DNA from 3 places in the Leuconostoc lactis genome. Region 1 is predicted to be linked to each of the others. Evidence: predicted binding sites of a transcription regulator. Region 1 holds the regulator's gene; each other region holds the start of a gene.

Region 1 (7,532 bases):
TGGAATTGATTAAAACAAAAGCTGCTGAAAACCTTGGTGATGAAGAAGCCCAAGTGTTTGAAGCGCATTTGATGGTTTTGGCTGATCCCGAAATGTCTGGCGCATTTAAGCAAAAGATTGCTGATGACAAGGTCAATGCTGAACAAGCTGTTAAAGAAGTAACAGACATGTATATCAGCATGTTTGAAGCGATGACGGATAACGCCTACATGCAAGAACGTGCAGCAGATATTCGTGATGTCACGAAGCGTATCCTATCTCACTTGCTAAATGTGGCTTTGCCTAACCCAGCGTTGATTGATGAAGAAGTGGTCTTGGTTGCAAGAGACTTGACGCCTTCAGATACAGCGCAGCTTGACCGCAACTTTGTTAAGGGTATCTTAACTGATTTGGGTGGTCGTACAGCGCATGCGTCAATCATGGCACGTACGTTGGAAATTCCAGCTGTCGTGGGAACTGAAATTGCCACAAAAGAAGTGGCAGCTGGTGACATGGTGATTGTTGATGGCTTGACGGGCGATGTGATTGTCGACCCAGATGCCGACACATTAGCCAGTTATCAACAAAAGGCGGCTGATTATCAAGCACAACGTGCTGAATGGGCCTTGTTGAAAGATCAACAATCAGTCAGTGCCGATGGCAAGACATTTGTCGTGGGCGCAAACATTGGTTCACCAAAAGACATGCCTGCCGTTTTGGAAAACGGTGCTGAAGGAATTGGTTTGTATCGTACTGAATTCCTATACATGGAATCAGATCACTTGCCAACTGAAGAAGAACAGTTTGAAGCTTATAAGACTGTTGTTGAAAAGATGGCTGGTAAGCCAGTGACAGTGCGTACCATGGATATTGGTGGCGACAAGCACTTGAGCTATTGGAAATTGCCGGAAGAAGAAAATCCATTCTTGGGTTATCGTGCGATCCGTATTTCTTTGGATCAAACAGAAATCTTCCGCACACAACTCCGTGCGTTGCTACGTGCCTCAGCCTTTGGTAACTTGTGGATTATGTTCCCAATGATTGCCACATTGCCTGAGTTCCGTGCCGCAAAGCAAATTTATACAGAAGAACGTGCCAAGCTTGAAGAAGCTGGTGTGGCAATGGGTGATGTCAAGTTAGGTATCATGATTGAAATTCCAGCTGCCGCAATGTTGGCTGATAAGTTTGCTAAGGAATTGGATTTCTTCTCAATTGGAACCAACGATTTGATTGGTTATACAATGGCTGCAGATCGTGGTAATGATAAGGTTGCTTATTTGTATCAACCTTATAATCCATCAATCTTGCGTTTGATCAACAATGTGATTACTGCCGCTCATAAAGAAGGTAAGTTTGTTGCAATGTGTGGTGAAATGGCTGGTGATCCAATCGCTGTCCCATTGTTGATGGGTATGGGCTTGGATGAATTCTCAATGAGTGCCCCATCTATTTTGCAAACACGTGCATTAATGAAGCAGTTGAATACTGCTGATATGAAGTTGTTGGCTGAAAAAGCTTTGGATGCCGAAACAAATGACGAAGTCATTGCATTAGTTGAATCAGCAATTGACTAGAACAAGTTTTAAGACCGCCGATTGGCGGTCTTTTTGTGTTAAAATATAACCTATGAAGATTTTAGCCTTTGATACAAGTAACCAACCACTTACGGTGAGTTTGGCGGAAGATAATAATGTACGACGTGTGTTCACAACGAATGAAGCGCGGAATCATTCGATTCAGTTATTGCCAGCAATTGAAACAACGCTGGCTGAACAACAATGGGCGCTCAGTGATATTGATCGTATTGTGGTTGCCCAAGGACCAGGATCATTTACTGGGCTTAGAATTGGTGTGACTGTTGCCAAAATGCTGGCTAACACGTTGCAAGCTGAGCTCATAGGCGTTTCTAGTTTAGCCGTGCTGGCTGCGCAAGTGACCAATCCTGGCTTAGTAGTGCCACTGTTTAATGCGCGCAATAATAATGTTTTTGCAGGTGTTTATTTAAATGACACAGCTGTGTTAGCTGATGCGCATCAGCCAATCGACCATTTGGTGACTTGGTTGCAGACACGTGCTGAGCCCATTACTTTTGTGGGGGAAACCACAGAATTCGTGCCCACGTTACAGGCGGCTTTTGGTGATCAAGCGACGATTTTAACACCCGCTGACAGCTTGCCTGACGGTCATGGCATCGTTACACTCGGTCTCAAAGCGCAACCTGTGGCTGATGTCGCACACTTTAACCCTAATTATTTAAGGAAAACCCAGGCGGAGTTGAACTGGCTTGCTGCGCATCCTGGTGAGGATAATCCCGAAAATTATGTTTTTGAAGTTTAATCACCACCCTAAATTACCAATTGCCTTACCGCAATTTACGACTAAGACGATTGCTGTCAGTGGTTATGACTTTGTGTTACGTCGCGCCACAATTGCTGATATTGACACATTGGTTAGAATTGAGGAAGCGGTTTATGCGGGTGTCGCGCCGTGGGTATTGCGCGACTTTCTCAGCGAATTATCGCGGCCACATATTCGCCTCTACTTAGTGATTGAACGCCATCAACAAGTTATTGGCTTTGCCGGTGTTGCCTATCAAAGAGATCAGCGTGATATGCATATTACCAATATTGCGGTTGTTCCGATTTGGCAAAGTCATGGTTTAGGCACAACCATTTTGTCAGAAATTAACCAATTTGCGACTGCGGTTGGGGTTGCCACCATGACGTTAGAGGCACGCGCCTCTAATCATGGGGCGATTGCTTTATATCAACGATTAGGCTTTGAACAAACAGGGATCAAAAAAGGATACTATTTCGGTGATCATGAAGATGCCGTTTCAATGGTGAAACAACTTGAAAATTCAACCAGCAACAATTGAAGACAGTGAAACCATCTATCATATTGCCCAAGCGGCCTTTCAACCGTCTCCTTGGCCAAAAGCAGTCTTTGAACATGAACTCACAAGTCCTCGTAGTCGTTATTTTTTAACGACGGGTGGTTTTATTGGGATTACCCAGATATTAGATGAAGTTGAAATTAGTAGTATCGCGGTCCAACCGGATTATCAACGACAAGGTATTGCGCAAGCACTATTAACAACCGTTTTGGCTTTGCCAGATGTTGCCCGATTTTTATTGGAAGTCGATGAGTTGAATCATCAAGCGATTCAGCTGTATGAAAAGATGGGCTTTTCACCTTATCACCGCCGTGAAAAGTATTATAAAAATGGTCATGCCGCGATCATGATGGAAAGGAAAATGTGAGCACAGGTTACTAAGGTAACCACTCACACGCATAAATATGACAAAAATCATAGCATTTGAATCCAGCGCTGATGAAACCAGCGTTGCCATTGTGGAAGATGGCCATATTGTCCTAAGCAACGCCGTGGCGACACAAATCAATTCCCATCAACGTTTTGGTGGTATTGTACCGGAAGTCGCCAGTCGACATCATATTGAATGGATTACACGCGTATTAGATGATGCGTTGGCCACAGCTAACGTGTCACCATCGGAGCTTGATGCGGTGGCGGTGACCTATGGGCCTGGCCTGGTAGGTTCTTTATTGGTTGGCTTAATGGGCGCAAAGACCTTTGCGTTGGCCCATAACTTGCCGATTGTACCAGTGAATCATTTGGCCGGGCACATTGCAGCGGCCAACTTTAATCAGCCAATTCGCTATCCAGCCTTAGCTTTGATGGTATCTGGCGGTCATACCGAACTGGTCCTCATGCAAAACGAAAATGAGTTTGCCGTGTTAGGGGAAACGCGTGATGATGCAGCAGGGGAAAGTTTTGATAAAGTTGGCCGTTTGTTAAAGCTGCCTTATCCAGCGGGTAAAACGATTGATGATATGGCGCACAAAGGGCAACCAACGATTAAGTTTCCCACCGCTATGGCACATGAAGACAATTATGACTTTAGTTTCTCTGGCTTAAAAAGTGCGGTGATTAATTATGTCCATCACGCTGAGCAAAAGGGTGAAACAATTGATCAATATGATTTAGCAACGAGTTTCCAAAATGCAGTTGTGGACGCGCTAGTTGGTCGGACGAAGCGCGCCTTACAAGACTATCCAGTTAAAAGTTTTATCTTGGCTGGTGGCGTTGCGGCTAATTCACAATTGCGAGAGACGTTAGAAGAATTGCTGGCGTCATTTCCAGAGACAACGTATATTCCTGTGCCACGGCAATATACGGGTGATAATGCCGCGATGATTGGGGCAGCAGGCTACTGGAATTATAAACAAGGTATTTTTGCGGGCTTAGACTTAAATACTGATCCAGGCTTAGATTTTGAACTAATATAATCGTAATAAGATTGTGAATCTATCACGATCTTTTGTTGCGATCCTTATTTTTGTGGTACAATAGTTATGCAAAAGTTCACAAAGTAATCTAAGGTGCCGATTTCATCAGACAATCACGTCTGCGTTTGGTGAAACAAGCATGATAATAACGACATTAACACTGGAGAAAATTATGACACAACCTAAAATCCCGCGTGCGACCGCAAAGCGTTTGCCGATTTATTTCCGCTACTTAACATTTTTACACGATGCGGGGACTGACCGCATTTCTTCTGCTGAATTAAGCGATGCAATCAAGTTTGATGCGGCCACGATTCGTCGTGATTTTTCTTATTTTGGTGCCTTAGGCAAGCGTGGCTATGGCTACGATGTCAAGGCGTTGCTGGATTTCTTTGCCAATGTGTTGGATCAAGACAGTCTCATTAATGTGGCGTTAATTGGTGCTGGAAATTTGGGGCAAGCTTTGCTTAACTTTAACTTTCACCAGTCTTCTAACATGCGTATTTCAGCGGCTTTTGACGTGGATAAGTCACGTGCAGGCACAATTATGGCCGGTGTGCCGATTTATTCAATGACTGAATTAAAAGAGCAGATTACTGCGCAACGGATTAACATTGCCATCTTGACCGTACCACAAGGTGTCGCCCAAGAAATCACAAATGAACTTGTGGATGCTGGGATTAAAGGGATTTTGAACTTTACACCTTTGCGTGTGACGGTACCAAGTGGCGTGCGTGTGCAAAATGTGGATTTGACCAATGAATTGCAAACATTGGTTTACTTTATTGAAAACTATGGTTCAATTACGACAGGATAATAACTAACATGCCGATTTTAGATTTAAATGATCAAGAAAAAGTACAGGCGTATCAACGTTTTGTTCGTGAGGATCCACGTGGCCAGGTGACCCAAGATCCGCTATGGGGTGAACTCAAAGCGAATTGGGGTCATGTTTATGTTTACCATGAAACGGCGGGGCAAATTGATGCAGTCTTAACAGTGTTAACGGTTGAAGCTGTGCCGGGCAAGTTGCTGGGATATGCTGGTCGCGGACCGATTGGCGACATTCATAATGTGGCGTTGATTAAAAGTATGATCCAAGAAGCTTTGGCGGCCTTGCCAGATAATGTCTTCCTCATTCGTTTGGACCCTGAAGTGGCCTATAGCGATGCGTTGAATGCCGAATATCAAGCAGCCGGTTTTGTGACACGTAATCGTGAGATTCACCACATGCATGGGAATATCCAACCACGCAAAAATGTGGTGTTGTATTATGATGGTCGTGGCGAGGGTGCGACACCGATTACGACGGCAGAAGAATTGATGTTACACTTCAAACGTGATTATCGTAACCAAATCCGTCGCGCGGCCAAAGATGGCGTTACCGTGACTGCTGGTGATTCTGAAGCGGATGTGCGCGCCTTTTTTGAGACTTATGTGATGATGGCTGCGGCACAAGGGATTACTCACCGGCCAATTGATTACTTCTTGCGTATGCAACAATTATGGGCTGGCACAGGCTTATTTAAAGTGTTCCTAGCACACTTTGAAGGTCGCGTGATTGCCAGTGGCATTGGTTTTAGCTATGGTGATGAAATTTGGTATATGTATGCCGGTTCTGATCGGCAATATGCTAAGCACTATGGCCCATATGCTGTGCAATGGGAAATGCTAAAATGGGGTCTGGCACTTGGCAAAGTCGAATACGATTTTGGCGGTGTTGGAGATTTTGTACCCGAAGATGGCCTCTATAAATTTAAGCACGGCTTTGCTTATCACGATCCACAAGCCGAATATATTGGTGAACTGGATTGGGTTGTGGATGAAACAGCCTATGAAACTTATCTTGAACAATTTAAATAACCCGCCGTTGGCGGCTTTTTTAGTTATTCAAGACTATGCTATAATTAAAATATTGTGGGCTAATTCATGACGTGGTTGACAAGATATGCAGGTATGGCTTGTGCACGACAAATTTGTTTTAGTAAACGACCGATATTTAAAAGGAGTGTGTTGTGAATGACAATCAAAATGATTGCGTCTGATATGGACGGGACTTTTTTGACAGCAAATGATGAGTATAATCGTCACCGTTTTGAACGTGTCTTGGATCAGCTTCAAGAAAAGGATGTCCGCTTTGTAGCGGCTTCGGGCCGGCAAGTTAAAAACTTGCAACAACTTTTTGCCCCCACAATTGCGAAAGGCTATGAAATCAATTTTGTGGGATCAAATGGCGCCATGGTGGCCACACCGGATGAACAACTCTATTCTGTTCATTTGTCGCCAGCACAATTACATCAAGTGATTGAATGGAATGCCAAGAATCCTGAATCAGCTGAAAATATTATTATCATGACGGGTGATAAGGCAACGTATGTCTCTAACCATGCTACAGGTCCGGTCGCTGATATGGTCTTTCAATTTTATCCAAATGTGAAGCAAGTGGAAAAATTGATGGAAGTTGATGACCACATTTTAGAAGTGACATTTGTCTGGCCAAATGATGAAGTACAACAGCACGTTGCTGAATTGCGACAAGTCTTTGGCGATGAACTCCATGCGACGGGATCAGGATTTGGTTCCGTTGATGTGTTGGGTAAAGGGGTCGACAAAGCGACTGGGTTGCAAGTTTTGCAAGACTACTATGACATTTTAGATCGTGAAGTGATGACCTTTGGTGATAATGGCAACGATTTAGAAATGCTGCAGAAATACGAACATGGCTATGTGATGCCAAATGCCGAACCATTTATGTTACAGGCTGTGGATAAGCGTGCCTTGAACACGAATGTTAACGATGGGGTGTTAGCAACAATCGAAGATTATTTTGGTTTAGCCAGCACTTCATAAATGATAGCAAACAAAAAAAGAAGGTTTACGCCTTCTTTTTTGTTTGCGGTGAAGCAAATCGGTTCACACCAATAGCCACTAAGACCCCCACAAATGTATCTGCAATACGATCAATCACGTAGACAACCGTCGCACCAGCTGGAATATTTAAGGCAATCATCAATAAAGCAGCAAGTGCGCCGATAACCCCACTATTAAAATTAAAACCATCTAAGAAAACAATGGTGATAATCACAAGCAGTGGGAGGATGATAATTGCGACCCAGTCAGCGTGGTCAGTTTGCGTATAAATGAGAAAGTAGACCAAGGCGAGTAAGCCACCAACGGTGTTTGAAATTAAACGGATCTTAGCAAAACTCAGCGTTTGATCCCAACTTTCACGTAAAGCAAAG
Region 2 (7,532 bases), 360 kb from region 1:
GCTTCATCCGCTAATAATTCAGCCGGCGTGGTATCTGCTAATAGCTGGCCATCAACCACCACTAACGCGCGCTGCACAAAATTAGCCAGCAAATGCATGTCGTGTGTAATCATGATAATAGTGACGTGTTCTTGACGATTGATGGCCGTCAAAAACGTCAACAACTCTTGTGTATGCGTGGCATCTTGACCTGCTGTCGGTTCATCCAAAATGAGGATTTGTGGCGAAAGTACCAAAACTGCCGCAATGGTCACACGCTTTTTTTGTCCAAAACTCAAAGCGCCAATTGGCCAATTACGCATCCCGTCAAGATCAAGCAGGCGCAAAACTGACCGCACCTTTTGCTCAATCTCAGCCGGATCTACCTGTCGTAACACCAAACCACTTGCCACTTCATCAAAAACCGTACTCTTTGTAATCATATGATTGGGATTTTGTAACACATAACCTATCTGCTCGGCCCGTGTCTTAATTGATTGGCCTAAAACCGACTGCCCTGCGAGGCGAATATCCCCCGCATCAGGCATTAAAAAGCCGGTCAAGAGATGCGATAAGGTGGTTTTACCAGAACCATTTTTCCCAACAATGCCGACAATTTCCCCACGGTTGATGGTGAGATTAAGATTTTGAAAGAGTGGCTGGCGCGGGTCATAGCTAAAGTCAACATTTGAAAGTGTCAGTTGCGGTTGCTGGACAACGGTTGTTTGCACCGGTACGCGCAATTTGGCAATCGCTGATTGGTGGTCTGCAACTTCAACTTTTTGAACATCCGCGACATGTGGCAAATGGGCGACATCGACTTGTGCCCGCCGCAACAGTTGCACATACAGCGGCTCATCTAAGCCATACTGTGGCAAAATACCAGCTTGAATAATGGCAGTTGGCGTGTCATTAGCCACGATACGGCCTTCAGACATCACAATAATCCGATCCACATTGGCACGTAATACTTCTTCAATCCGGTGCTCGATAATCACCACCGTCAAATCACGATCTGCTTGCAATTGATCAATCATGGTCATCGCATCCCAGCCCGCTGCTGGATCTAAGCTGGCTAATGGTTCATCAAATAAGAGTAATTTACCATCATCAACCAACACACCCGCCATGGCTGTGCGTTGTTTTTGACCACCTGACAGCATTTGTGGTGCCAACTCTAGCCGATTACTTAAACCAAAGCGCTTTGCCCATTTGGCCACCTCTGCTTTAATGCGCGCAACCGGTTGTTGATCATTTTCCAAAGCAAACGCAATGTCTTCAGCAACCGTCAAGCCAACAAATTGCGCGTCAGTATCTTGTAAAACCGTTCCCGCTTGCAATGATAACTCAAATAAACTTTGCGCTGAAATGTCGCGACCGTTAAGTATCATTTCCCCAGAAATATCGCCCGCATAAGCATGCGGAATCAGACCATTAAGCAAACGCAGTAACGTGGTTTTACCGGAACCAGAGGCGCCCGCAATCAAAACTTTTTCGCCAGGGAAAATTTGGAAACTCACGTCATGCAAGGTCGGTTCTGCTTGCGCATGATATTTAAATGTCACGTTTTTAAATTCAATGAGTGGTGTTGCCATAATGCCCCTTATTGATAAGATATGTACGCAAGCAACGCTTGCTGATTTACTCGCTACGCAAACTGCTCTTTTTTGGTCGAGACTTGACGTAAGCGATTAACAAAAGTGTGCCGATAACCGCCACAGAAATCGTGTTCACAGCTGCCGCCACAACACCTTGCAAGAAAACTTTTTGAGCGGCTTCTTTGTAGATTAAAATGTCACCAAGTGGGGCGATAATCACCCAAGCAATGACATTGGCCACCGCTTGCCAAATGTTAAATTGAATAATTTTTTTAGTCGTTAATGTGCCATATTCCAAGGCAAGCGATTTTTTACTCAATCCTAACAGGAAACCAAAAACACCATCAGCGATCACCCAAGACCACCACGGTGCGCCATAAGTGACCGCATCATTTAAGGTGTGCCCAATGATGCCGACCAGCAGACCGACGAGCGGCCCAAATAAACTCGCTATTAAGGCCAACCAACCTTCCGCCACGTTAATAGTGGTATTCGGTACGCCAGTTGGAATGGCAATAAATTTCATTAACACAAAGAATACAGCCGCCCCAATTCCTGTGGCAACGACTGACCGCACTGAAAAGCCAGCTTTTTGTTGCTTCTTTTGCATATTATTCCCTCGCTTTTTAGATCACGCCGACACTTTTGTTAGGGTAACCGCCCATTCAGGTCCAGCACCCACATGATAAGTTTGTTCAAAACTACCCGTATGCACACCAAACGCCACGGTGTAGACGGAGTCAATATAAATTAACGGTTCCCCTGGCGCCACGTCCGTAAACGTATGCACATAAGGTAAGACGTCATCAAACATGGTATGCCCTTGATGTTGAATTTGGACACGCAAGACATCCCCATATGCTAAATTGAATTTTTCAAATTCTTTTACGGGAATATTTGACCACAATGAGCCAAAATTAACATCAGTAATATCAATATTCCCAACTAACTGCGCAACCCCAGCTGCTGTCGTTTGATAGCGCCCTGGTTGCATTGGCAACTTCACCAATTGGTCAACTGGCAATACTTGTTGGTAATCGGTGTACTGAATTTGCCCACTGGCTAACTGCGCCCCGTTGTAAGCATAAATATCACGACCATGAAATGTCGAAGACTTTTCTGATCCCGGTAGCCGTTGTGTTGTTTCATCAATAACACGAGCACTCGCAATCAGCCCATGCGCCAAAAGATGCGACAACGTCCCGTTATCCGGCGTCACAATGTAATGCCCACCCGTTGTTTCGGCAATAATTGAGAGCCGTTTAGACCCCACACCAGGATCCACAACGGAGACAAATACCGTACCGGCTGGCCAATAACTAAATGTTTGAAACAATCGAAATGACCCTTCAAAAATATTAAACGGTGTGATGCCATGGGTCAGGTCACTAATGATTATATCACTAGCTACCCCGTAAGCCACACCACGCATTGAACTTACCGCCCCGTCCTGTAAGCCAAAATCCGTTTGTAAAACGAGATGATTATTTGTCATATAACACGTTTGCCTACGCGATGATATCCGCCTGTAGACTATTCCTTCCAAGTATATTGCCAATAAAAAGACCCTGTTAATCACTTTGATTAGCAGGGCACGACAAACAGTCCGGTGTGCAGGCCAGCGTCCTGTTTGACGGTTAGTAGCCAAATGGTTGACTCGTCATCACTTTATTAACATATTGTTATTTTAAGATAATTCTTATTTTATGTCAATTTATTTCTTAGTTTAGTCTGGCAAGATAATTTGGGTTGTTGGCCCTTGTGGGGCTTGTTCCGCTTGCTGTTCTTGCACTAAATAACTTGGGAATAACGTGAGCGACTTCTCAGTAAAGCCGACAATTGATGAACCCAAAATACGGGTGATTAATTCTAACAGACGCGCTTCAAATGTTGGCTCATCAACTTGTTCAATTTCCGGCTTCAAGGCTTGTTGATACATATTGATATGCACATGTGGCATCAATGCGTATTCACGACCAATTAAGGCAGCCCACTCTTCAAATAATTCGCCTGGAATTTCGTCATCATCGTTCACGATTGGCATAAAATTAACACTAAAAGTATTATTTGCTTCGCCTTCAACGTCAAACTCTGCTTGCGTGATACGCCCTTCCGTTATCTCTGTTGCATAGTCAAAATCATAAACGCGGCGCTCATCGAAGATGTGGATAAAGCCAGCCGTTGCTTGATCCGCACTGGCGGTATCAACAACACGTAAAATACGATCACGCTGGCCGCTAAAAAGTTGTTGTGTAAAGTATGGCATGCTTTATTACTGACCTCTCTTTCATCAGAAAAAAGGTCGTTTCCTCCAATACATTTGTTACCCAATTCTAACACAGGCATACAAAAACTGCTATGTCCAAGACAGCCAAGCGCCGCTTGACACGAACAAAAAAATCGCCCAAGAGTGGACGATTTTTTGCTTATAATACTGTGAAGTCAAACACTTTACGACCAGTAATCTTACCAGCCTTCATTTCATCAATCACTTCGTTCATGTCGGCAAAGGCAACCTTTTCAACGATTGGCTTAACCTTACCTTCAGCACCGAATTGGAAGGCTTCCTTCAAGTCGGCACGTGTACCAACCAATGAGCCACGCACTTCAATACCATCCAAGACAGTCTTGGCAATGTTCAAAGCCATGTCACCTTGTGGCAAAGCAACCGCAACCAACTTACCCATTGGGCGTAGTGAATCAACGGCTTGGTCAAAGGCAGCAGCATTAACGGCTGTGACTTGCGCATTGTGCACACCACCAGTTGCCTTTTGTACTTCGGCTGCGACATCATCAACCTTCTTACGGTTGATTAATACTTCAGCACCGTTTTCTTGTGCGGCAGCCAACTTGTCTTCGTTACCATCAATAACGGCAACATGTGCCCCAAAGACATTGTGCGCATATTGAACAGCCAAGTTACCCAAACCACCAGCACCATGAACCGATACCCATTGTCCTGGCTTTGTTTCACCGACCTTCAATGACTTATACATTGTCACACCGGCACATGTAATTGATGTGGCTTGTACTGGATCCAAACCTTCTGGCACCTTAACGGCGTACTTAGCGTTCACAACAGCTTGTTGTGACATCGCACCATCAATTGTGTAACCTGAGTTGCGTACCTTACGGCAGAATGTTTCGTTACCTGTCACACAGTAGTCACACACACCGCAGGCGTCAAAGAACCAAGCGATTGAAACACGATCACCAATCTTGAGGTAATCACTGGCACCTTCAGCCAACTTTGAAACACGACCAACACCTTCGTGACCGATAACACGACGGAACTTACCATTACGTTGTCCCAGTTCATTTGGATTACCAAAATCAGCATTCGCCACATGCAAATCAGTGTGGCAAAGTCCAACATATTCAATATCCACTAATGCTTCCCCAAAGGCTAATGGCTTTGGTTCCCAATCTTCAATCAAATCAACATATCCATCTGGATTTTCACGTACAACTGCTGCTTTCATGTTAAGCATACTCCTTTTACATGTGAATTATTTTACAAATAAATTGTACCTGTTTTTCGCGCATTTGTAAACTTTTATTATGACAAATTGGCATTAATTTTTTATTACGTGAAAAAAATCACGATTACTTACAAAATAAAAGTATCACCGAAGTGATACTTTTTAGTCAAATGTGAGCACGAGTTTACCCAGTACGTGTTGGCGCGTTTGAAAATCGCGGACGTTCTCTGCATTAAATGGGCGTGTTTCCGAAATGTTCACGACCACCTGACCTTGGGCTACTAACGCCAATAATTCAGCGAGCTGTGTACCGTTAGATTGCAAATAGCCCATCGTCACGCGCGGATCAGCCATAGTATCAACCAACGATACCAATCGCCCAGTCGGCTTCAAAACGGCCAGTGATGTCTGCAAGGTATCACCGCCAACCGTATCTAAAATCACATCCACACCTGCCGGGATAGCTGCTTGAAGCGACGTCGTTTGGCCATCAATCACCTGCAGTGTCGGATCAACGGCCTGTACAACAGCCGCTGCTGCCTGACCACGGACTGTCGTATAAAGCGTTTGTACCCCAAGCCATTTAGCAACCTGAATGGCTGTAAAACCAACCGAGCCAGCACCCCCTTGAATGAGTACCGTATCACTTGGCTGAACCGCTAAGTCTTTGGCCATCATTTGATAACCGGTTTGCCCGCCCAGTACCACCGCAGCCGCTTGTACATCACTCACTGCGTCAGGAATTTTAGCGAGTAGGGATTGCCCAACTGGCACAAATTCGGCATAACTTTTCAAATGCGGCGATGCCGCCACGCGGTTACCAACTGCAAATGCCGTCACTTCAGCGCCAACTGCCACGACAACACCTGCCACTGATGACCCTGGAATGAGCGGCGTTGCCTTATCTGTCCCCATCAACCCTTGCCGAAACTTCACATCATAAGGGTCAATTGCCGTCGCCCGTTGTTTCACCAATACCTGTTTGGGTTTAATCATCGGCATTGCTGCCTCTAGGTTATCGACCAAGACCGTCGGTTCCCCATAATTTAACATTTCTACTGCATACATGGTATTCACACTTTCTTTATGAGCTGTTACCCCATTGTATGCCAAATCCTGTCAAATGTCCTCGGATTTGCTGTCACAAAGTGCATCACAAAAGGCGCCTCAGTTAACCCGAAGCACCTTTATGACTCACCTAAATTAGGCTAAATATTTAGCTTTAACATCAGACATTATTGCTAAGACCTTGTCTTTCTCCAATACGACTAACATTTCTGGCAAGTTTGGCCCTTGCACTTCATGTGTTGTGGCGATACGAATTGGATTCCATAGGTTACGCCCTTTGATTTCAAGCGTGTTTTGAATCTCACGAATAGCTGCCATGTAATCTTCTGCGGTAGCCGTTTCTGGCAAGGCCGTGTAGGCTGATTCCCATGCCGCAAAGACCTGACGGCCTTCATCAGATGTGAGATAATCGACCATTTCATCCGTAATGTCACTTAATTCAAAGAATGGGCGACGCACTAAGTCAACAATTTCGCGTGTATAAGAAATACCTTCCACACCAGCAACCTTAATGACTTGTGTTAACCAATCGCGCTTCGTTTCTGCATCTTCTGCGCTAATTAAGTCCGCATTGACCAATTCTTGAATCAATTGTGGCATCACTTGATCCAAATCACGACGCATCCATTGGTTGTTAATCCATTCTAACTTCTTTTGGTCAAACTTCGCGTTGGCCTTTGACAAACGGTTCTCGTCGAACATTTGCGTAAATTCTTCAAGTGAGAAGATTTCGTCTTCACCCTTTGGTGACCAACCAAGCAAGCCAATAAAGTTCACCATCGCTTGTGGTTGATAGCCCAAATCCTTGTATTGTTCCACGAATTGCAACACGTTTTCGTCACGCTTTGATAACTTCTTGCCGGTTTCGCCGTTGATAATCAACGCCATGTGACCAAACTTTGGCACATCCCAACCCAATGCTTCAAAGATCATCATTTGCTTTGGTGTGTTTGAGACGTGATCATCCCCACGTAACACGTGAGAAATCTTCATCAAATGATCATCGACAACCACCGCAAAGTTGTATGTTGGCATCCCATCGGCCTTTTGAATGACCCAGTCGCCACCAATTTCCTTGGCACCGATTTCGATATGCCCCTTCACGATGTCATCCCAAGCATAAACTTTTTCTTCTGGGACACGGAAGCGAATGACTGGCTTTAACCCTTGTGCTTCAAATTCCGCATACTTAGCTTCGCGTTCTTCATCCGTCAAACCTTCATATTCATATACGTAATGTGGTGCTTGCTTAGCGGCTTGTTGCGCTTCACGTTCAGCAGCCAATTGTTCTGATGTCTTATATGACTTGTAAGCCAAACCTTTAGCCAACAATTCATCAATAAATGGTTGGTAAATGCCTTGGGCGTTACGTTCAGATTGGCGATATGGGCCATAAGCACCTGGC
Region 3 (7,532 bases), 550 kb from region 1:
TGATCAACTTCTGAACTGGCACCACCCATGACACCAGCAAGCATCAATGGTTCATCAGCAGTGGTAATCACGATGTCTTCACCCGCACGTAAATCACGCGTTTGCTCATCCAACGTCACCAATTGTTCCGCTGTTTTAGCACGACGCACATGCACGGTTTTATCCGATAACTTATCCAAATCAAACGCATGTAAAGGTTGCCCATACATCAACATCATGTAATTCGTAATATCAACAATATTGTTAATTGGTCGCATACCCGCATTCCAAAGTGCTTTTTGCAGCCAGAGTGGTGAATCCCCAACCGTCACGTTGTTCACCACGCGCAAAGTATACTTTGGTGCCAAAGTGTCATCTTCAATCACGACATCAACTTGATCACGTGCTAACGTCTCATATTCGACTAAATCAAATGCTGGCTCAGTTACTGGTTGCTTTAACATCGCCCCAAATTCATACGCTGTTCCAATCATTGAAAGCATATCCGCACGATTAGGCGTTAAATCAGTATCCAACACGGGATCTGTCATTCCCAGCGCCACTAAGGCATCATCACCAGGTTGCACACCATCATTGGGTCCAAAGACATAAATACCAGCTTCAAAGTCTTTCGGCGCAATTTTATTGTCAAAACCAATTTCTTGTAAGGCCACCAACATCCCATAAGACATTTCACCACGTAACTTAGCGGCTGTTAACGTCATTAATTCGCCTGATTCACGATTAATAATGTGTGCCCCAACTTTAGCAAGGACAACCAATTGACCCACGGCCACGTTAGGTGCCCCTGTCACAACTTGTACCAATTCAGGTTCACCAATATTGACTTGCGTGATAACCATGTGATCAGAATCAGGGTGTGGTACCACACTGACGACTTCGGCGACAACAAGACCATCTTGTTGTTGTGCCAGTGTTGTCACGCTATCAACTTCAACACTCGTGCGGGCGACTTGTTCAGCTAAATCCGCCACCGCTTGTTGATCTAACGCAATGGTTTGGTCTAAATAATCATTTAACCATGTTAAATTCGTTTTCATGTTTAGTTCCCCTTTCGGTTAAATTGTGACAAGAAACGGACATCGTTCAAATAGAATTGACGAATATCGTCGACACCGTATTTCAACATCGCAAAACGATCTGGGCCCAAGCCAAAGGCAAACGCCGAATACTTCTCTGGGTCAATCCCGTCCATGCGCAAAACATTTGGATGCGTCATCCCAGCACCCAACACTTCAATCCACTCAATATCTTCTGGCTTGGTATCTGGTGTGACTTCATTCCAAGATACGTCGACTTCAACCGAAGGTTCAGTAAATGGGAAATATGATGGGCGCATCCGGATTTGATGCTTTTCGCCAAACAAGGCTTGCATGATTGAGAGCAAAGTGCCCTTCAAATCAGCCATCGTGATGTTTTCGCCCACAACCATCCCTTCAACTTGATGGAATTGGTGTGAATGCGTCGCATCATCCGTATCACGACGATAAACCTTTCCAGGCGCAATCATCTTAAGTGGTCCCTTTGAAAAGTCGTGCTTTTCTAATGAACGGGATTGTACAGGTGACGTTTGCGTCCGTAATAGGATTTCAGGCGTAATATAGAACGTATCTTGCATATCTCTGGCCGGATGGTCCTTTGGCAAGTTTTCCCGTTCAAAGTTATATTCATCAGTTTCAACTTCCGGTGAATCAACGGTATCATCAATCACTTCAAAGCCTAAACCTAAGAAATGTTGTTCAATTTCATCAATAATTTGTTGCAAAACATGGGGTTGTCCGACAACATGTGCACTACCTGGCAACGTCACATCAATCGTTTCAGCTGCCAATTGCGCTTCAAGCTTTGCTGCTTCAGCGGCCGCCTTTTTTTCCGCCAACAAAGCTGTAATAGTTTGGCGTACATCGTTTCCAATTTCGCCGACTGCTTTCCGGTCTTCTGGCGCAACGTCCTTCATCCCCTTCAGTAAAGCAGTTAATTCGCCTTTTTTACCCAGCAAACTGACGCGCAACGCTTCAATATCTGCATCTGCGGCGTTAATTCGTTCTACGGCTGAAGCCTTTAATGCTGTTAGTTCTTCAGTTAAACTCATCATCATTTCCTTTCAATACGACGCCTGATGTTTTAATCACGTGAATAAAAAACGTCCCATGTTATCATGAGATAACATGGGACGTCTGATCGTGGTACCACCCAATTTTCTGACTAACGTCAGCTCTAAATGACAATAACGCTGTCAAAACGTTGGTGATTAAACCAATCACTCCTGACTGAAATTCATCATAGACGCAAATACAATACTTTCACCAATCTGTATTGCTCGCTAAATTTGTTCTATCATTACTAGGTCATTCATCGTGTTTAAAACATATTTTACTGTTTTAGCATCTATTTTAGTGACTATTTGCCATAGCGGCACAGCACTAAAACGCGCTAGATTACAACTCTAGTATATCATGCTAAAGCGTCTGTGTCGTCATGTTTTGTCTTGGCCACGTTATTATATTGATCAGACCACTCATGAATTGCTGCCATCAGTGGACGCATTGCTTCACCAGACTCGGTAAGCTTATATTCAATGAGACTAGAATTTTCATAAGTCACACGGTTAACCAATTGTACCGCTTCAAGTTCTTTCAGACGTTCAACCAACACACGGTCAGAACAGCCAGAAATCGCCCGTGACAATTCCAAGAAACGTTTTGGTCCACTAATAAGCAACGTCTCAATAATTAGGCCATTCCATTTACGACCTAAAATCTGAAATGTATTGGTGAAATTCTCGCAGAGTAAATCCTCTGTATGTTCTGCTAATTTTGCCATCATTTTCCCTCTGAGTTATTGATGTGTTCATAGTAACACAAAGCGCGCAACTTGACAAAAAGTAAGTAGTTAAACAGGTAACGGTTATCGCAATGTTTTCGCCAAATAGAAACAACCGAGGATACCGGCATTGTCCCCGTTGGCCACAGGTACAATATAGTCATCCAATGGTGGCACTGCCAAATAATCGCTCATTTGTTCCGCAAAGCTTTCCCGAATTAAGGGGAAAAGAATCTCACGGTGTGGCACGCCACCACCGAGCACAACCTTTTCTGGGCGCAAGATCATCGTATAATCCAATATCGCTTGTGCCAAGTAGAAGGCTTCCATGCGCCATGCCAAATGATCATCAGGAATTTCCTTGGCACTCATGCCCCAGCGTTCTTCGATAGCTGGTCCAGCTGCCAAGCCTTCCAAACAGTTAGCACCGTGGAATGGGCAGTGCCCTGCATACGTGTCTTCTGGATGCTTTTGTAAGAAGATGTGACCGGCTTCTGGGTGGCCATAACCACTGACAAGTTGTCCGCCAGAAACAATACCGGCACCAACACCCGTACCAACTGTCAAATACACCATATTGTCAACGTCTTTGGCAGCCCCTGTGGTAAACTCAGCCCAACCAGCACCATTAACATCCGTTGTCCAGTAATAAGGGATATCACGCCAAGCCTTCATACGACCTAAGAAATCATACCCTGACCAGCCGTGTTTTGGCGTGTCGAGAACATAACCGTAAGTCTTTGATTCAGGCACAATATCAATTGGCCCAAAGGCGGCAATCCCAATGGCATCGATGTTATCATATTGATCAAAGAACGCAACAACCTGATCTAACGTCTTTTCGCCATCTAATGTTGGGAATGCTGTCCGATCGACAATGTTAAAGTCTTCATCCGCAACAGCCACCACAAACTTCGTTCCACCTGCTTCAATTGCACCTAATAGTCCCATGTTTTTTCTCTTTTCTTATCTCTGTTTTAGTCATTTGCTGTCATAATGATCACCCTTTAAACACGTATACACAACAAAGGTGATCATTGTGACTGTAGCCTCCCAATCAAAAGCCGCAGGCTGGTGACGCCAAGTCCACAGTTGCGACAAAACAAGGCGCACCCGTTGCCAGACAGACTGACAATCACGCCACAACTTGACTAAAATGTGTGGTTAACATTTACAGTACGTCGTGACGTTAAATTGTCCTATCATTGCTTTATTTTATCGTTTTGTTAAGCGCTTACATTATTAGTTTAATCGATTTAAATCACCAGTGTCAAGCGTTCGTCAGGATTAATTTTAGAAAATAATTCATCGTATTTTTGTACCTTTCAGAAACAAATGTGAAAACACGATAGCACCACCACAATCCTACGCAATAAAAAAAGTTGGCGCCGTTACGCCAACTTTTTTTATTTTACAATTTCACAAAATTCTACAATGACAGCATCTGGGCCTTGGATATTAAAGAACTTAATCCCTTTGTCCCAAAATGCTAATTGTTGCACTTCTGAATCAATCAGGTCAAAACCTTCAGCCTTTGCGGCCGCAAAAGCTGCCTCAGCATCTGTCGTGTCCAATGAGATATGGTTAATTGCGCCTGGTTGATTGGCAACCACTTCTTGGTACCACGTTTCAATCACAAGATTATCACGTTGCATAAAGATGACTTGTCCAACTGGAAAATCACCAGTTTTCGTAAATCCTAATTTTGTCCAAAAAGCTTCCGCAGCTGCCAAATCATGTGTTGGTATACCGATGTGTTGTAAACCTGAATAATAATCTGAAAATGCCATATTTGCCCCCCCTCGATCAACGCGTTGATGACTTTGTCGCGTGATCTGTCTTCCGGTTACGCTTCTTCGCCGCCAACCTTCACAACAGCCTTTGACACTACGCCAAGCTTGCCGTTCAAGAAGTCTTCAACAGTGGCATAGTCCAATTCATGTGAAATCAAAGGTTCAACATCTACCTTGCCTGATGATAGCAAAGCCAATGAATCTTCAAAGGCATTTGGATTGATGAATGAGCCTTGAATTGTCAATTGCTTTTGGAAAACTTCATAAGTGTTCATTTCAAATGTGTCGTCTGGACCACCGACACCAAACATCAAAACTTGACCACCACGCGCAGCAGCTTCAATGGCTGCTTCTTGTGTCTTTGGTGAACCGACAGCTTCAATGACAACATCATATTCACCATCAGGAATCTTGTCACCTGCCATTGTATTGAACGTGCGCTTTGCACCAAACTTATCTTTCGCCATGGCCAACTTTTCATCCACAATACCAGCCAAATCAACTTGGTGAATGCCGTAAGCCTGCAAAATTTGCACAAACAATTGTCCCATGAAGCCATCACCAATGACAAGTGCCTTTTGATATGGTGATACCTTCAACAATTGAATACCGTGAACGGCACAAGAAATTGGTTCAACCAAAGCTGCAGCCTTCAATGACACATTGTCTGGGATTGGGTAAACAACTGAGGCAGGTGCTGTGAAGTAGTCTTCAAAGCCACCGTCACGCGTCACCCCAATAGCTGAGAGATGTTCGCATAATTCTGGACGCCCTGTACGGCAGTACTTGCATTGACCGCAGTAGATGTTTGGATCAACTGCCACACGGTCACCGACCTTAACGTTTGTGACTTCTGAACCAACTTCAACAACCACACCTGAATTTTCGTGACCTAAGACGATTGGTGGGACCGCTGGTGCAGAACCAGGCAAACCAGCATATAACGCATGGTCTGTCCCGCAAATACCAGCAAAGGCTGTATGAATCTTGACTTCGTCAGGCTTGATTTCGGGTTGTGCAATTTCTTTCAATTCCAGTGACTTAATACCAGTCAACACTAATGCTTCCATGTTTTCCGCTCCGTTTTACTTGTGATGTTTTTAACTTATAAGACCATATTAACCCTTTTAAATAATTTGTCAAGCGTTAATCAATTTTTTTGCTGAAAGTTTTATTGCAAAAAAGTGTATAATAGAATGTGCTTAGTGATTAAAAATGCAACACAATTTTTAGCAGTAAACGGAGGTTTCAATGGTTGCAAAATTAAGTGACGTCGCCGAATTGGCCGGCGTTTCAATTACAACAGTATCACGTGTGATCAATAATTACGGTTCCTTGAGCCAAAAAACGATCGACAAAGTTCATGCTGCCATGCGCGAGTTGCACTACCAACCAAATGCCATGGCGCGCTCACTACAAGGTAAATCATCACAATTTATCGGTTTAATTTTCCCCAACATTCAAAATCCATTTTTTACCGCTTTAGCCACCGAAATCGAACAACTCTTATTTAAAAAAGGCTACAAAGTGATTATTGCGACGAGTGCCAATAACATTGAAAAAGAACAACAATATTTGCAAATGTTAGCAGCTAACCAAGTGGAAGGTATTATTACCTCATCACATAATCTCGGCATTGCTAGTTATCAAGATAACTTTCTGCCAATTGTGGCCTATGACCGTCATTTAGCAGATAATATTCCGATTGTTCATGAAGACAATTATCGCGGTGGCTACCTCATTGGCGAGTATCTGGTTTCTCAAGGGGCTAAAAATCTGCTAGTGTTATGTGACAATGACCCTTCTGCATCCCCAACCGCACAACGTTATGTCGGCTTTTCGGATGCGATTGCCAACAAAAGCCAGTTAATCGAACACAATATCAATTCTAATTCTAACGAATTTGCAAGTGCCGAAGAGATGGCAGAGATTGTTAACTTGATCGTGACCCAAAAAGTAGATGGTGTCTTTGCTTATAATGACATGATGGCTGTCCAACTACAAAATGCGTTACGCAGGGCAAATATTCGTGTCCCTGAGGACGTGATTGTTGCAGGGTACGACGGTGCACCAATTGTCCAACAGTTGCACCCCGATCTCCCAACAATCGTGCAGCCAATCCATGAGGCAGCACAACGTCTAATTGACGTCCTATTTGCTGAAATTAATCATGAAGCATTGCCAGATCTTGACATGCTCCCTGTTTCATTACACAAACCTGAATAAAAAACACGTCGCCCTAAAAAGGCGACGTGTTTTTTTAATTGACTTGATTTTTTGGCTCTTCGCCGTTTAAGACACGCACAACTTCTTGTGCTGCTGCTAAACCAACCGCATCAAACGCTTCAACTGATTTTGCCGCCACGTGTGGTGTGACAAAAACATTGGGTAACGTCAATAACTCATTATCTGGTGCAACTGGTTCAACCGTAACCACATCTAGTCCCGCACCAGCAATCTCACCTGTCTTCAATGCGGCAATTAAGGCCGCTTCGTCCACGACTGCCCCACGCGCAATATTAATCAAAACGGCATTGTTTTTCATTTTCTTGAAAACAGCCGCATCAATCATATGTTGCGTTGCTGGCGTTGCTGGCAAAGCCAAGATGATATAGTCTGCTGTCGTATAAATCTCATCTAGTGTGGCCATCCGGCCGTTTTTGACGGGTTTATCATGTCGGGCATAGGCTAACACGTTGACATCAAATCCAGTCAGCAATTCATCAATTTTTTGACCAATAGCACCAAAACCAATAATGCCGACTGTCTTATGCGAAACTTCTTGACCCGTCCCATTTGGCACGTTGGGGTCAGTAATGCTCTGTCGTTGCTGATAGAAGTAACGGCCAGCCATCAACATATGCATGACGGCCGTTTCCGCAACCGCCGTTGCATTCGCCCCTGGCGTATTGGTGA

What was found. Region 1 encodes Rex, which represses fermentation and respiration genes when NADH is low (regulators of the CRP and FNR family bind a similar motif). Its sites were predicted from a motif close to TTGTGAANTANTTCACAA; they were not measured.
Region 2: the regulator Rex is predicted to act here: its motif matches at 5,080-5,097, upstream of adhP (alcohol dehydrogenase AdhP).
Region 3: the regulator Rex is predicted to act here: its motif matches at 5,706-5,723, upstream of FGL80_RS04430 (zinc-dependent alcohol dehydrogenase family protein).

What each region holds. Positions count from the first base shown of each region.
Region 1 is NZ_CP042420.1:315,494-323,025, reverse strand. Features, by position in the region: gene ptsP (phosphoenolpyruvate--protein phosphotransferase) at 1-1,553, shown strand, start outside; gene tsaB (tRNA (adenosine(37)-N6)-threonylcarbamoyltransferase complex dimerization subunit type 1 TsaB) at 1,606-2,316, shown strand; gene rimI (ribosomal protein S18-alanine N-acetyltransferase) at 2,300-2,857, shown strand; gene rimI (ribosomal protein S18-alanine N-acetyltransferase) at 2,832-3,242, shown strand; gene tsaD (tRNA (adenosine(37)-N6)-threonylcarbamoyltransferase complex transferase subunit TsaD) at 3,280-4,290, shown strand; gene FGL80_RS01525 (redox-sensing transcriptional repressor Rex) at 4,460-5,107, shown strand; gene FGL80_RS01520 (lipid II:glycine glycyltransferase FemX) at 5,116-6,153, shown strand; gene FGL80_RS01515 (Cof-type HAD-IIB family hydrolase) at 6,310-7,140, shown strand; gene FGL80_RS01510 (aromatic acid exporter family protein) at 7,166-7,532, opposite strand, start outside.
Region 2 is NZ_CP042420.1:680,042-687,573, reverse strand. Features, by position in the region: gene FGL80_RS03480 (ABC transporter ATP-binding protein) at 1-1,574, opposite strand, end outside; gene FGL80_RS03475 (ECF-type riboflavin transporter substrate-binding protein) at 1,621-2,187, opposite strand; gene FGL80_RS03470 (SAM hydrolase/SAM-dependent halogenase family protein) at 2,209-3,072, opposite strand; gene FGL80_RS03465 (hypothetical protein) at 3,304-3,843, opposite strand; gene adhP (alcohol dehydrogenase AdhP) at 4,004-5,059, opposite strand; gene FGL80_RS03455 (NADP-dependent oxidoreductase) at 5,222-6,127, opposite strand; gene gltX (glutamate--tRNA ligase) at 6,263-7,532, opposite strand, start outside.
Region 3 is NZ_CP042420.1:864,794-872,325, reverse strand. Features, by position in the region: gene pheT (phenylalanine--tRNA ligase subunit beta) at 1-1,040, opposite strand, end outside; gene pheS (phenylalanine--tRNA ligase subunit alpha) at 1,043-2,092, opposite strand; gene FGL80_RS04445 (winged helix-turn-helix transcriptional regulator) at 2,455-2,823, opposite strand; gene FGL80_RS04440 (ROK family protein) at 2,908-3,774, opposite strand; gene FGL80_RS04435 (VOC family protein) at 4,230-4,613, opposite strand; gene FGL80_RS04430 (zinc-dependent alcohol dehydrogenase family protein) at 4,670-5,686, opposite strand; gene FGL80_RS04425 (LacI family DNA-binding transcriptional regulator) at 5,868-6,842, shown strand; gene FGL80_RS04420 (phosphoglycerate dehydrogenase) at 6,877-7,532, opposite strand, start outside.